One region of the Micromonospora sp. NBC_00330 genome, then DNA from elsewhere that is predicted to be linked to it. Evidence: riboswitches for the same ligand, from Rfam matches in the RefSeq annotation. Region 1 holds a riboswitch; the other holds the start of a gene.
The links. A riboswitch is a leader RNA that binds a small molecule or an ion and turns the genes downstream of it on or off. The one in region 1 is predicted to bind thiamine pyrophosphate.
Positions count from the first base shown of each region.

Region 2: another riboswitch for thiamine pyrophosphate. It lies ahead of thiE (thiamine phosphate synthase); the one in region 1 lies ahead of OG598_RS00490 (ECF transporter S component).

Region 1 covers NZ_CP108012.1:96,888-104,221, reverse strand. The annotation lists gene OG598_RS00510 (DUF6328 family protein) at 1-493, opposite strand, end outside; gene OG598_RS00505 (sugar isomerase domain-containing protein) at 634-1,383, opposite strand; gene OG598_RS00500 (aminoglycoside N(3)-acetyltransferase) at 1,380-2,186, opposite strand; gene OG598_RS00495 (alpha/beta fold hydrolase) at 2,216-3,046, opposite strand; TPP riboswitch at 3,154-3,258, shown strand; gene OG598_RS00490 (ECF transporter S component) at 3,333-3,926, shown strand; gene OG598_RS00485 (ABC transporter ATP-binding protein) at 4,044-5,474, shown strand; gene OG598_RS00480 (energy-coupling factor transporter transmembrane component T family protein) at 5,471-6,271, shown strand; gene OG598_RS00475 (hypothetical protein) at 6,614-7,144, opposite strand.
Region 2 covers NZ_CP108012.1:6,711,542-6,718,875, forward strand. The annotation lists gene OG598_RS30680 (ThuA domain-containing protein) at 1-4,697, opposite strand, end outside; TPP riboswitch at 5,010-5,119, shown strand; gene thiE (thiamine phosphate synthase) at 5,114-5,740, shown strand; gene thiO (glycine oxidase ThiO) at 5,734-6,900, shown strand; gene thiS (sulfur carrier protein ThiS) at 6,891-7,091, shown strand; gene OG598_RS30700 (thiazole synthase) at 7,088-7,334, shown strand, end outside.

The sequences.
Region 1 (7,334 bases):
TGATGGTGTCCGGGTCGTCGTCATCGTCGTCGATGTCGTCCTCACCCCAGTTGCGTCGGGCGAACGGCAGGGCCACCCAGAACGTGAGGAACCAGATTCCGGCCAGGGCGCTGAGCACGAACGCGATCGGCCGGTCCAGCACGAAGTCGGTGATCAGCAGCACCGCGCTGACCATCGCGATCAGCATGAAGGCGAGCCCGCCGGTGGCCATCCGGTGCGCGAAGCGGACCAGCTCCGGTTTGCGCCCCTGCCGGAACAGCGCCCGGTGGAACGCCACCGGCGAGATGATCAGCGCGGTGGCGGCGGCCGCCGCGAGCAACGCCACGATGTAGACGTCGCGCTGGAACTCCGTGGTCTCGGTGAACCCGTTACTGAACGGCAGGGTGAGCAGGAAGGCGAAGAGGATCTGCACGCCGGTCTGGGCGACCCGCAACTCCTGCAGCAGGTCGGCGAAGTTGCGCTGCCAGCGCTGCTTCTCGGTCTCCTTGGACACGCGCTACCTCCGGTGAGACGCTACTGCCGGCGGTCCCGGCCGCCGGCAGCAACGCCAATGCCCCACCCGGCCGAGCGCGAAACTGGTTCACGACATCTGCCGTTCATCTCGGCGACGCACGTCGGCCGCCCAGCACCGGGTCAGGACCCGCGGCGGATCCGGCCCGCGTACCGCGCTTCCAGCTCGTTGTTGTGCGCGTCGCCGTCCGGGATGTTCGCCGACAGGTAGACCGGGGGCCGCTCCCCCGCCGCCAGCAACCGCGCCACCACCTCCACTGTCACCTGCTGCGCCAGCAGCGCTGCGGTGATCGAGGAGACCGCGCCGACCGCGCCACCGCCGGGCAGGGGCAGCGTCGCGTCGCCGTACGGCGCGCCGTTGTCGAGCACCACGTCGGCGAGGTCGCTCAGCTTGCGCCCGGACGGGTGTCGGGAGGTCATCCGGCCGGAGTGCTGCGCCGAGGTGATCGCCACCAGCCCGTGGCCGTGCTCCTTCACCAGCGTGGCGAACTCCACCATCGCGCCGTTGACACCGGAGTTCGAGGCGAGCACGAAGACGTCGGTGGGACGCACCGGGGCCAGCTCGTAGAGGCGGTGCGCGACGGCCGGGTCCCGTTCCAGCAGCGGGCCGAGCCGGTCGGCCGGTTCGCCACCGAGCAGCACCAGGTCGCGTAGCGCGATCCGGTTGGTCGGCACCAGACCGCCCGCCCGTCCGGCGATCTCCATGGCGAGGGCCTCCGAGTGCCCGGTGCCGAACGCGTGCACCACGCCGTCGGCTCGGACGGCCTCGGCGATCAGGTCGGCAGCCCGACCCACCGCCTCCCGCTGACTGGCGGCCACCCGGCCGATCGTCTCGGTCACCACGGCCAGGTAGTCCTCGGCACTCACCGTCATACGTCCTCCGTCGTTCGATTACGGGCCAGCCAGCGAACCGCGAAGTCGACAGCCGCCCGCTGGCGCATCAACCTGCCGGTCCCGGTGCCGACCGGTGCGGTGCGTACCGCCCCGGTCGCCTCCAGGTCCCCGCCCAACGCGGCGAAGTCGTCCGCGTCGAGTCGTACGTCCTGCCACCACACCCACTCCCGACCACCGTCGGCGGTACGCACCGCGGCACCGATCCGCTCCCGGGGCGAGCCGGGGCGGCGGTACTCGGCCAGGTGCAGCGAGGTGCTCACCGAGTGGTCCACGCCGAGCAGCAACACGTCGGCGTCGAGGTCGTAGAGGCGGGCCAGCGGTGAGCCCTCGCCGAGCATGTCCGCCAGGGTGTGCCCGGCCACCACCTGCTCGGCGGCCGGGCCGAGCGCGGCGAACGACACGTGCGGATGGGAGCTGCGCAGCGCGCCGGGCCAGCCGCGGACCGTCTCGGCGAGCGCACCCATGAACCGGCTCGGGGTGACCGCCGGGTCGAAGCCCGGCATCTCCGAGCGGATCAGCGGCCACCAGTCCGCCGGCACGGGCGGGTTGCGCCACTGCGCGGGGTCGCTGTTGTCGGGCGTGTGGGTGGGCACGACGATCGTGCCGTCCGGGCCGAGCGCGTCGCGCAGGGCGAGCACCACCGCGTGCGGGCCGCCGCTGACGAAGCCCAGCGGACGCAGCGAGGCGTGCACCAGCAGCGTCGCGCCGGGGCGTACGCCCAGCACGCGCAGCTGCGCGGCGATCGAGCGACGGCTGCCCGGCCCGCCGGCGTCCGTCGTCACGATGGCTCTCCCTCGCGGACCCGCACGACTCAGGCCGTCCCGCCGGCCCGGGCCAGGATCGCCTCGGCGAGCGGGGCCGGCGCCGCGTCCGGGATCCAGTGACTCACAGCGGGCAACTGCACGAAGCGGTAGTCGCCGGTGACGTTCTGCGCGCATGCCTCGGCGGCGGTCCGGCCGATGGCGACGTCCCGGTCACTCCAGACGTACGTGGTGGGCACCGCGACCGGGCCGACACCGGCCAGGTCGGCGCGGGACATCGCCCGGTACCAGTTCAGCGCGGCCGTGAGCGCCCCCGGCTCACGCATCGGGTCGGCGTACCGGTTCACCCGGGACGCGTCGCCCACCCCGCCGAGCAGCTTGCGCAGCGCTGTGGCGTGCCATGCCAGCAGCACCTTCTCCGCCTTGTCGGGCTTGCGGAACAGCGCGATGTACGACGAGCGGGCCTTCTGTTGGGCGTCGGTGCTCAGGGCGTGCGCCATGGCCGCCGGATGCGGTACGGACACCGCTGTCAGCGTGTGGACCCGGTCGGGGTGCCGGGCGGCAACCGCCCAGGCCACGATCGCGCCCCAGTCGTGGCCGACCAGGTGTACGGCGTGCAGCCCGAGCGCGTCGAGCACCGCCACCACGTCGGTGACGAGTTCGGGGATCCGGTAGTCGGCCACCTCCGTGGGCCGGGCGCCGGGTGAGTAACCGCGCTGGTCCAGCGCGTACGTGCGCAGCCCACCCGCGTGCAGCGCCGGCACCACGTCGTCCCACTCGCCGCTGTGCTGTGGGAAACCGTGCAGCAGCAGGACGGGTACGCCGTCCGTCGGACCGCCGACGGTCACCTCGAACGTGAAGCCTCGCGCGTCAACCCGCATGATCGGAAGCGTACCCAGCCGGCGGTCGGCCGGTCGCTCCCGCAGGTCAGGCGGATGCCCTGCTGGGCCCGCGACGCTGGTCGGTGTTAGCGTCAGCGAGACAACTTCATATCCGACAGGGGAGCGCACAGCGCTGAGAGTGCGGGCACGCCCGCAGACCCTCGAACCTGATCTGGGTAATGCCAGCGCAGGGAGTTCGGTCGACCTCCAGCCGCGCCGCAGTCCGGTGCCACCGGACGCGGCGTGCGTCTTCTCCTGGTTCGCACTCACGAACTGGGAGCAACACATGAATTCCACCACCGACACCCACCGTTGGCGCACCATCGACATCGTGGTCGCCTCGGTGATCGCTGTCGCCTTCGGCGTCATCTTCTGGGCCTGGGGCCTGGTCTGGAGCGCCACCGAGGGCGCGTTCGCCTTCTTCCCGCCGGCGCAGACGCTGCTCTACGGCGTCTGGCTGATGCCGGCGGTGATCGGTGGGCTGGTCATCCGCAAGCCCGGCGCCGCGCTCTACTGCGAGACAGTGGCCGCGGTCCTGTCCGCGCTGCTGGGCAGCCAGTGGGCCGGCACGGTGATCCCGCAGGGCATCGTGCAGGGCATCGGCGCCGAGCTGGCCTTCGCCGCCTTCCGGTACCGGTCGTTCCGGCTGCCGACAGCTGTGTTCGCGGGCGCGCTGACCGGCCTCAGCGCCGCGTTGTTCGACTTCTTCGTCTGGAACGTCGACTACGCGCTGACCGACTACCGCATCCCGTACGCGCTGCTCACCATCGTCAGCGCCACAGTGATCGCCGGCCTGGGCGGCTGGCTGCTGACGAACGCCCTGGCCAACACCGGCGTCCTGGACCGCTTTCCCGCAGGCCGAAACCGAGCACTGATCTAACCCCCTGGTCGATGATGTTGATCAAGAGGTTTGCGTCAGCGGAAGGCGATTTCCTGACGCAAACCTCTTGATCAACCGCGGATGGGCGGGGCGGGCGGCCGGGAGGGGGTGGGTTCGGTGGGCGGGGTACTGCTGCGGGGGTTCGGGTGGCGGCACGCTGGGCGGCGCGCCTGGGCCGTTCGCGGGGTTGATCTGCGGATCGAGGCTGGGGAGCGGGTTTTGCTTCTTGGCCCCTCCGGGGCCGGCAAGAGCACGATGCTCAGCGCATTGGCCGGGCTGCTCCCCGAGGACTCCGGCGAGCAGGAGGGCACCGTCGAGATCGACGGGCTCGACCCACGCAAGGGACGGGAACGGGTCGGCATCGTCTTCCAGGACCCGGAGACCCAACTGGTGATGGCGCGCTGCGGCGACGACGTCGCGTTCGGGCTGGAGAACCGGGGAGTGCCGGCCGACGAGATCTGGCCCCGGGTGGACGAGGCGCTGCACCGGGTCGGCTTCCCGTACTCCCGGGACCGCCACACCGCTGCGCTCTCCGGCGGCGAGCAGCAACGCCTCGCCCTGGCCGGCGCCCTGGCCCTGCGCCCCGCCCTGCTGCTGCTCGACGAGCCGACCGCCAACCTCGACCCGGCCGGGGCCGAGCTGGTCCGACACGCGGTGGCCGGCGCGCTGGACGCCGACACCACGCTGATCCTGGTCGAACACCGGGTCGCCGAGGCACTGCCGCTCGTCGACCGGGTGGTCGTCCTGGAACCGGGTGGCGGCGTCCGCGCGGACGGCACACCAGAGGCGGTCTTTGCCGCCCACGGCGCCGCCCTGGCCGCCGAGGGGGTCTGGGTGCCCGGTCACCCCATCGCGCCCCGGCCGGCCACCGCCGGCCCCGGGGAGCTGTTGCTCACCGCCGACCGGCTCGGCCTGCCGCCCCGGCTGGGCTCCACCGACCTGGCGGTACGCGCCGGTGAAGCACTCGCCGTACGCGGACCGAACGGTGCCGGCAAGTCCACCCTGGCGTTGCTGCTCGGCGGTCTGCTCCGGCCGGGCAGCGGACGAGTCACCGCGTCCACCGAGTTGGCCGGCGCGGACCACCGCACTCCCCCGCACCGGTGGCGGGCGCCTGCGCTGGCCCGACGCATCGGGTCGGTCTTCCAGGATCCGGAGCACCAGTTCGTCACCAGCACCGTCTTCGACGAGCTGGCGCTAGGCCCACGCCGCACCGGTCAACCCGAGGCGGCCGTCAAGGAGACAGTGGCCGGGCTGCTGGACAGGCTGCGACTGGCCCGGCTCGCCGCCGCCAACCCGTACACCCTCTCCGGTGGCGAGGCACGGCGGCTGAGCGTGGCGACCGCCCTGGCCACCGCGCCACGCCTGCTGATCTGCGACGAACCCACCTTCGGCCAGGATCGGCGGACCTGGCGGGAGCTGGTCGACCTCTTCGCCGACCTGCGCGACGCCGGGCACGGCGTGGTCACCGTCACCCACGACGCGGACTTCGTCGCCGCGCTCGCCGACCGCACCGTCACCCTGCACCGTGCACCGGACGATCCCCGATGATCAGCATCGAGCCGGTCGCCGCGCCGGACGCGCCGTTGGCCCGCCGCAACCCGGTGGCGAAGGTCGCCGCCGCACTGGTTTTCTCGTTCACCCTGCTGGCGACCCTGGACCCGGTGGCCCCGGCGATCGCCATCGCCCTCGAACTGGCCGTCCTGCCACTGTTCGGCATCCGCTACCGGGTGCTGGCCCGACGGGCCTGGCCGCTGCTGCTCAGTGCCGCCGGCATCCTGGTCACCCTGGTGCTGTTCGCCGCCGACCGGTCCGGACGGGTCCTGCTGGACGCGGGACCGGTGCTGGTGACCACCGGCGTCCTGCTCACCGCGCTCGGCCTGGTGCTGCGGGTGTTCGCGGTGGCCCTGCCCGGTGTGATCGTCTTCGCGACCACCGACCCCACCGACCTGGCCGACGCGTTGATCCAGAACGCGAAGGCACCGGCCCGGTTCGCCATCGGGGCGCTGGCCGCGTTCCGGCTGGTGCCCCTGCTCGGTCAGGAGTGGCAAATGATCAGCATGGCTCGACGCGCGCGGGGCGTCGACGCGGGACGCAATCCGGTGGCGAAGCTGCGGCTCTTCGCCTCCACCGCGTTCGCGCTGCTGGTGGGGGCGATCCGCCGGGGCACCCGGCTGGCGGTGGCGATGGACGCGCGTGGCTTCGACGCCGGCACACCCCGTACCGTCGCCCGCCAGCAGCACTTCACCCGCGCCGACGTCCTCCTCATCGCCGGGGCAGTCGTACTCGCCGCAGCCGCTCTGACCACGAGCGTCGTCCTGGGCACCTTCCGCCCCCTGATCAGCTGAGTCCGCCCCGCGTCCCGCCCGCCGCCCGCAGCCCGCTGCCCGCTGCTCGCCGCCCACCGCAAGATCCGCACAACATCAGGGATGTAGTGGCCTCGCTGGCGAAGGAGACCACTACATCCCTGATGTTGCTGTCACCACCCAGCGCCCCCACCCCGCCCCGCCCCGCCCCGTCCCGCCGCGCGCTGCCCCGCCGATCTTGCGGTTTCTGTCGTTGATTCATCCCGGTATGCCCGTGATGCGAGGACAATAAGTGCAAGATCGGCGGGGCGAGTGGGGCTGGACCGTGCAGCGCGAGGCCGGGTGGGGCGGGGCGGCATGTTGGTGAGGCGGGGGGTGGCTCGGTCAGCTGCGGCGGAAAGCGTAGCGGCGGGCCTGGCCAGCCTGCTGGCTGCGGCCGCCGCCGGAGCGGTTGCCGCCGCCCTGCGGTGGCCCGGCCGACGGCGCCTTCGGTCGGCCGGTCGGCTTCGGTAGATCGCCCACGGAAGGCGCGTCGACAACTGCCGGCACATCGACCGGCGCCGGCATTGCCACCTCGTCCGGCAGCGCCAACTCGTCCGGGGCGGCCGCAGGCAGCGCCGGCTCCACCAGTGCCGCCGGCAGCGCCGAACCGCCCCGCAGCGCCGGCTCGGCCCGCAGCGCCGGCTCGGCCCGCAGCGCCGGCTCGGCCCGCAGCGCCGGCTCGGCCCGCAGCGCCGGCTCCACAAGTGCCGCCGGGAGCGTCGGCTCGACAAGCAGCGCCGGCAGGCCCGGTTCGACAGCGAGGTCGAGGGCCGGGAGGGTGGTGGGGAGCGGGCCGTGGCCGGCAGCCGGGTCGACGCCGAGCGGCGTCGCTCTCGGGGTACGGGTCTTCTTCGGGTTACGCCTGGCAGGCATCCGGGCCTCCTTCAATGCCGACCGGCACGGCCGGTCCCGCGCTGCGGCGGTCGGTCGGATCGGCTGGTGACCGCCGTTGCGCGACGGTCGAGCGGGGAAGGGACTGCTCACCGGGGCCAGGCAGGGCCATCGCCGCCGAACGGCGGGGAGGGGATGCGGAACGCCCGGGAGCGCACGGACCGCGACGCGG
Region 2 (7,334 bases), 710 kb from region 1:
GTCACCGGCGCCGTCTCGTCGGCCACCTTCGTGCTGAGCCGGAAGTAGTCGAACGAGGCAGTCTTCGACGCCGTCTGGTTGGCGCCGAGGGTGAACAGCCCGACCTTCGGGGTTGCCCCGACCGCGCTGTTGGTCAGCGCCGTCAACGCGGTCCAGGTCGTTCCGTCGGCCGAGTACGACGCGGTGAACGTGTCGCCCGTGCGGGCCAGCCGCAGGTGCCACACCGCCGAGGTCAGGTTGCCCGCCTCGGGCTGCGGGTTCTGGACCACCCCGGCGATCTCGCTGCGGAACTCGATCCGCCGCGTCACCGCCTGGCCGGCCTGGTTGTCCGCGATGAAGTCGAGCTTCAGGTAGTTGTCGTCGTCCGCCTGCACCAGCAGACCGGCCTGCTGGTACTGCTCGTTCAGCAGGCTGCCGTCGACCTTCGTCTCCAGGGTCCAGTCGCCGGACGGCGCGGTCTGGAGGATGAAGTTCTTCGGCCCGGTGTTGTCGGTGCCGTAGATGTCACCGTTGGGCACGTCGATCCGCAGCGCACCATCGGTGACCCGGTAACCGCTCGGGTCCTCCCGCGTCACGGCGTCCCACCGGCACTTGTCGAGCGTGCTGCCGGTGAACTCGTCCGACGGGTCGACCGGGCCGGCCGGAGCGTCCGGCGTGACCTGGAACGAGTCGAACGCGGCGTCGACAACCGGCGCCTCGGTGCCTCCGTTGAGCGCGAAGACCCCGATCCGCGGGTTGGTGATGCCGGCGAGCGCTGCCGAACGGCCGACCGGGGTGAAGGTCTGCCCGTCGCCCGAGGCGGACGCGGTCAGGTTCGTCCCGTCGCTGGTGATCCGCAGGTACACGGTGTCACCCGCCGGTGCGTTGGTGGCGTCGGCGGCCTCGTTGCGAGGCGTGGCCGCCGTCTCCCTGATGAACTCCACCCGACGGCTGCCGTTGTACAGCAGGTCCACCTTGGCGTAGTTGTCGTCGTCGCCGTACACCAGCAGGCCGGCCTGCTGGTAGTTGGCAGTCACCGGCAGGGTGACCTTGGTGGTCATCTCCCATGCGCCGGTCGGGGCCGCCTGGAGCACCAGGTTGGTGGCGTCGTTGCGAGCGCCGTAGAGGTCACCCACGCCGGTGGGCAGCCGCAGCGCACCGCCACTCTGCGAGTAGAGCTGGTTCTCCCGGACGACGCTGGTCCAGCGCTCCTTGTCGAGGCTGTTGCCGTTGAAGTCGTCCGAACGCGCCCCGAAGCAGGACGTGTCCGGCGCGTCGACCCGCACCGGCACCGTGGCGTACGACTTGGCGCCCTTGCTGTCGGTCACCGTGAGGGTGGCCGTGAAGGTGCCCGGGCTGGTGTAGGTGTGGCTGGCGTCCAGTGTGGTCGCCGAGCCTCCGTCACCGAAGTCCCAGGCGTACGTCAACGGGGTGTCGCCCTCGGCGTCGGTGGCCGTGCCGTCGAAGGCGACGGTGACCGGTGCGGTGCCGGTGGCCGGGGTGGCAGTGGCACTGACTGCTGGCGGCCCGTTCTCGGTGACACCGCGGCCGACGAAGTCCATCCAGTTGACGTTGAACAGCGAACCCGTTCCGCCGTTCGGATCGCGCGCCACGAAGTACAGCGAGCCGCTCGCGGCACCGGTGACCGGTGCGCTCACGTCCGTGTACGTCTGCCACGCGCCGGTCGACGGTACGACGGCCGTGGCGACCACCGGTCCGTCAACCGCACCGGCGTGGACCTCGATCCGACCGCCAGCGGCGGCGGAGGCGGCCCGGAACCGGATCTCGGTGATGTTGGTCAGGTTCGCCGGGGCGACCGACCACCAGTCACCGTCCTCGATGAACGCGATGCTCTGGCCGCCACCGGCGGTGTCGGCGCCGGCCTCCCGCTGCACGCCGGCGTCTCCGCCGCCGGTGCTCACCGGGGCACGCCCGGTGGCGGTGAAGTACTCGGCCTGCTTCTGCTTCGGCTGAAGGACCTCGATCTGCCGGCCGGTCAGGGCGCCGGCACCGCCGGCACCGCCCTCGTCGGTGTAGGTGGCCTCGAAGACCGCGAAGACGTTCGCCTCGGCGCCGTGCCCGGAGGCGAGCGACGTCTGGACGGTGCCGGTGCAGCCGGTGTGCTGCTCCAGCGGGTGGGCGTGCTCGTCGTGACCGAGCAGCACCTGCAGCCCCACCCGGTCGCAGTCGATCTCCCCGTCCTCGGGGTCGGTCACCTTGATGGTGTACCGGACCTGGTCGCCCCAGTTGAAGAACCCGCCGTCCGGCGGGAACTCGATGGCGACCGTCGGGGCGGTGTTGCCCACGGTGACCGGCACGTTGGCCACCGCCGTACGACCCTTGGGGTTGGTGACGGTGAGCTGGGCGGTGAAGTTGCCCGCCGTCGCGTACGTGTGGGTCGGGTTGGCCTCGGTCGAGGTCTGCCCGTCGCCGAACGTCCAGGCGTAGGTGAGCGTGCCACCGTCCGGGTCCCGGGAGCCGGCGCTGGAGAAGGTGACAGTCAACGGCGCCGGACCCGAGGTCGGGTTGGCGGACGCCGCCGCGATCGGGGCGCGGTCACCGGCGGTGTAGTCGATCCGGTAGACGCCCGAGTTGTCGTTGTTGCCGCCGAAGCCGCTGCCCCACTCGATCAGGTACAGCGCCCCGTCCGGGCCGAACTCGAAGTCCATCGGCCGGATCATGCTCATGCCGGTGAGCAGCTGGTTGATGTCCACCAACGACTTGCCGTCGGCGGTCACCTGCAGGGTGTACATCTTGTTCTGGTTCCACTCGCCGAGCAGAGCCTTGCCGTCGTAGTACGCCGGCCACTTGCGGTTCGAGTTGAGGTCGGCGTCGTAGCGGTAGACCGGGCCGCCCATCGGGGCGCCGCCGCCACCGATCTCCGGGTAACGCGCGTCACCGGCGTACCCGTAGTCGACTGTCGCCGGGACCACCGGCGGGAGGTTGGTCAGGCCGGTGTTGTTGGGCGAGTTGTTCACCGGCGCCGCGCAGTCGAACTTCGCGCCGCTCGGGCCGGACGGGAACGTGTAGTCGTTGTACGCCTCGTTCGTGCCCGTGCAGTACGGCCAGCCGTAGTTGCCCGGCGTGACGATGTTCCACTCGACCAGGCCGCGGGGGCCCCGGTTCGGGTTGTCCGTGTTGGCGTCCGGCCCGTAGTCGCCGACGTACAGCGTGTTGGTCTTCGGGTCGGTGCCGATCCGGAACGGGTTACGGAAGCCCATCGCGTAGATCTCGGGACGGGTCTTCTCGGTGCCCGGAGCGAAGAGGTTGCCCGACGGAACGGTGTACGTCCCGTCGTCCTCCGGGTGGATCCGGATCACCTTGCCGCGCAGGTCGTTCGTGTTCGCGGAGGTGCGCTGCGCGTCGTAGTCCTGGCGGCCCGCCCGCTCGTCGAGCGGCGAGTACGAGTTCGACTCGAACGGGTTGGTGTTGTCACCGGTGGCCAGGTAGAGGTTGCCGTCGCCGTCGAAGGTCATGCTGCCGCCGGCGTGGCAGCAGGTGTTGCGTTGGGTGTCGACCCGCAGCACCTGCTTCTCGCTGGCGAGGTTGATGGTGTCGCCGGTGACCGTGAAACGGGACAGCAGGTTGCGGGTGACCCCGTCGTTCGGGGCGTAGTACAGGTACACCCAGTTGTTTGTGGCGAAGTCCGGGTCGAGCCGGATGCCGATGAGACCGTCCTCGTTGCCGGTGAAGACGTCCAGGTCGACGGCGGTGACGGTGTTGCCGGTGTCCGGCTTCACGATCTGCACGCGACCGTCGCGCTCGATGTAGAACACCCGCCCGTCGGGGGCGATGTCCAACTCCATCGGGTTGCTGGTGTTGCTGTCCAGCGTGACCTTCTCGAAGTTCGAGGTCTTCGAGGCGCCGCAGTCGGCGTTCTCGACACCTGCCGCGGTGCGGATGCCGCCGAGCAGGTGGGAGAGGAACTCGGGCTCGGCGTACGACTCCCGGGTGTGCCCCAGGCCCGTGTACCAGGAGCGGCCACCGTCGTAGTCCTGACACCAGGCGACCGGGTGGTCCGCGCCCATCGCACCGGCGCCGGGGGTGTAGCTCTTCTCGTCCAGGCTGGCCAGCACGTGGACGTCCGGTCGGGGGTTGGTCTGGTAGTTGTACCACTCGTCGAACCGGGACCAGCGGTCCGGCAGACCGGCAGTGGACGGGTGGGCGTGGTCCTCCACCTTGACGGTGGCCTGCTGGTTCTGCGGGTGGTTGGCGAAGTACGCGCCGACCAGGTCGCCGTACCAGGCCCAGCTGTACTCGGTGTCCGACGCGGCGTGGATGCCGACGTAACCGCCGCCGGCCTTCACGTAGCGCTCGAACGCCGCCTGCTGGTCGGCGTTGAGCACGTCACCGGTGGTGGAGAGCCAGATCACCGCCTTGTACTTCGCCAGGTTGGCGTCGTTGAATGCGGCGCCGTCCTCGGAGTTGTCAACGGTGAATCCGTTGGCCACGCCGAGCTGCTGGATGGCGGCGATGCCGGTGGGGATGGAGTCGTGCCGGAAGCCGGCGGTCTTGGAGAAGACGAGGACGGAGAAGGGATCGGCTGCGGCCTTTGGCGCCTTCGGCGCCACCTGGCTGACCGGGGCTGCGGCTTTCGCATCCCGTGGGGGGACCTGGGCGGCCGCCTGGGCGGGCGCGCCGAACAGGGTGGTCGAGGCCATGGCCAGGGAGATCAGGGTTGCGGTGATGGGTAAACGGGCACGACGAGAACGGGACACGCCGCCTCCTGTGTCGTAGTGACAGAGATCGCGGGAGTCGGCTCGCCGAAGGCCGTCCCTGATGGAGCCGGTGGTCACACCCTGCCAAGGTGCCTCCACCGACATTTTGTCGAATCGCTGAACAAATTAATTCGGCTGGCTCGATGTCGGGCAAGATGCGGACGGGTAACGGTTCTGCAACGGGGGGCGACATTCCGAACAGGACCGTATGAAGTGCCCCATTGGATCTCGGTCGTTTTGGCGTGGCCCGGTCGCCGGTCGCCGCCGACCCCGCGCCTTGGCAGGCCGGCCGATCTGTCGTACGGTGACACGCAAGTAACCCACGGGAGCCCGGTGTACCGGGCTGAGAGGGGGGCTGACAGCCCCCGACCGTTGAACCTGATCCGGGTAATGCCGGCGCAGGGAGGAGCGTTGCCGTGCCGTCCCTGGGGCGATTGCATCTCATCACCGACACCCGAGAAGGTCGCGACCCACTCGCCGTGGTTCGCGCCGCCCTCACAGTGGCCCACGCCGAGCTGGTGGTGCAGGTCCGGGTCGAGGATTCCGCCACCGACCGCGAGGCGTACGACCTGACCCGGCGGGTGCTCGCGCTCTGCGCGTCGTACGGGGCGACCTGCCTGGTCAACGACCGGCTGCACGTGGCGCTGGCGGTGGGCGCCGCCGGTGGGCACGTCGGCGCCGACGACCTGCCGGTCGCCGCCGCCCGCCGGGTGCTCGGCCCCACCGGCGTGTTGGGCGCCACCGCCCGCGCCCCGCTTACGGCGAGCGAGGCCGTCGCGGCGGGCGCCAGCTACCTCGGCGTCGGGCCCTGTCACACCACCAGCACCAAGACCGGCCTGCCGGACCCCATCGGGCCCGCCGGGGTACGCGCCGTCGTCGACGCCGTCGACGTCCCGGTCATCGCAATCGGCGGAGTGACCGCCGCCCGGGTGCCGGCGCTGCGGGCCGCCGGAGCGTACGGGGTGGCGGTGGTCGGTGCCGTCTCCGCCGCAGCCGACCCGGCACGGGCGACCGCCGAGCTGATCGAGGCCCTGACGTGCTGACCGGCCGGTCCCCGTCACCGCCGTCGAGCGACCGGGTCCGGCCGGACGTGGCAGTGGTGGGGGCGGGGCCGATCGGGCTGGCGATCGCCTGGCGTTGCGCCGCGCGCGGACTGCGGGTGGCGGTGCACGATCCGGCGCCCGGGTCGGGGGCGTCGGCGGTGGCCGCCGGCATGCTCTCCCCGGTCGCCGAGGCGTACTTCGGTGAGCGGCAACTGACCGGGTTGCTGCTGGCGTCCGCGGCCCGCTGGCCGGCGTTCGCCGCCGAGCTGACCGAGACGACCGGAGTCGAGATCGGCTACCGGACCGAGGGCACACTGATGGTCGGGCTCACCGGCGACGACCTGGCCGAGGCGCGCCGGCTGTGGGCGTACCAGCAGGGGTTGGGTCTGCCCGTGACGCCGCTGCGCCCCAGCGAGCTGCGCGACAGCGAACCGGCGCTCGCCCCACGGGTGCGCGGCGGCGCGCTCGCGCCCACCGACCATCAGGTCGACCCGCGGCTGCTGGTGCCGGCGCTGCGCACGGCCGCGCAGCGGGCCGGAGCGGTGCTCGTGCCGCAGCCGGTCCGGTCGTTGTCCGATGTGGACGCGTCGGTCACAGTGGTCGCCGCCGGCTGCGGGGCCGCAGCGCTCACCGGCCTGCCCGTGCGGCCGGTGAAGGGTCAGATCCTCCGGCTCCGCGCGCCCGACGGCGTCGCGCCGGGCTTCCGGCACGTGATCCGGGGGTACGCCGACGGCGAGCACGTCTACCTGGTGCCCCGCGCCGACGGTGAGGTGGTGCTCGGCGCGACTGTCGAGGAGCGCTCGGACACCACTGTCACCGCCGGCGCCGTGCAACGGCTGCTGCGCGCCGGGGTGGACCTGCTGCCCGAACTGGCCGAGTACGACCTGGTCGAGGCGGTCGCCGGGCTGCGTCCGGGCACCCCTGACAACGCGCCGATCCTCGGGCCGTTGCCCGACCGACCGGACGTCCTGGCCGCCACCGGGCACCACCGGCACGGCATCGTGCTCACCCCGATCACCGCCGACCTGATCGCCGACCTGGTGCTCGGCTGCGTACCCGACCCGCTGCTCGCGCCCTTCCGGGCCGACCGCTTCGGCGGTGCCGCGGTGGCCGTGTCGGGCGGACCTGAACCGACGTTGGAGGGGGACCTGTGGAGTTGACTGTGAACGGGGCCGGGCGCAGCGTCGCCGCCGGCGCGTCAGTGGCGGACCTGGTCCGCGACATCGTGGCGCACCCGCGCGGGGTGGCTGTCGCTGTCAACGGCGAGGTGGTGCCCCGGACCGGCTGGCCGGCCCGGGCACTGCGCGACGGTGACCGGGTCGAGGTGCTCACCGCGGCGCAGGGCGGGTGAGCGGCGTGACCTTCGAACTGGGTGGGGAGACCTTCACCTCACGGCTGATCCTCGGCACCGGCGGCGCCTCGAACCTGCACGTCCTGGAGCAGGCGATCCGGGCGTCCGGCACCGAGCTGGTCACGCTGGCGCTGCGCCGCGTGGGCACGGCGCCGGGCTCCACCGGTGGGCTGCTGGAGCTGCTGGACCGGTGCGGCGTACGCCTGCTGCCGAACACCGCCGGCTGCCACACCGCCACCGAGG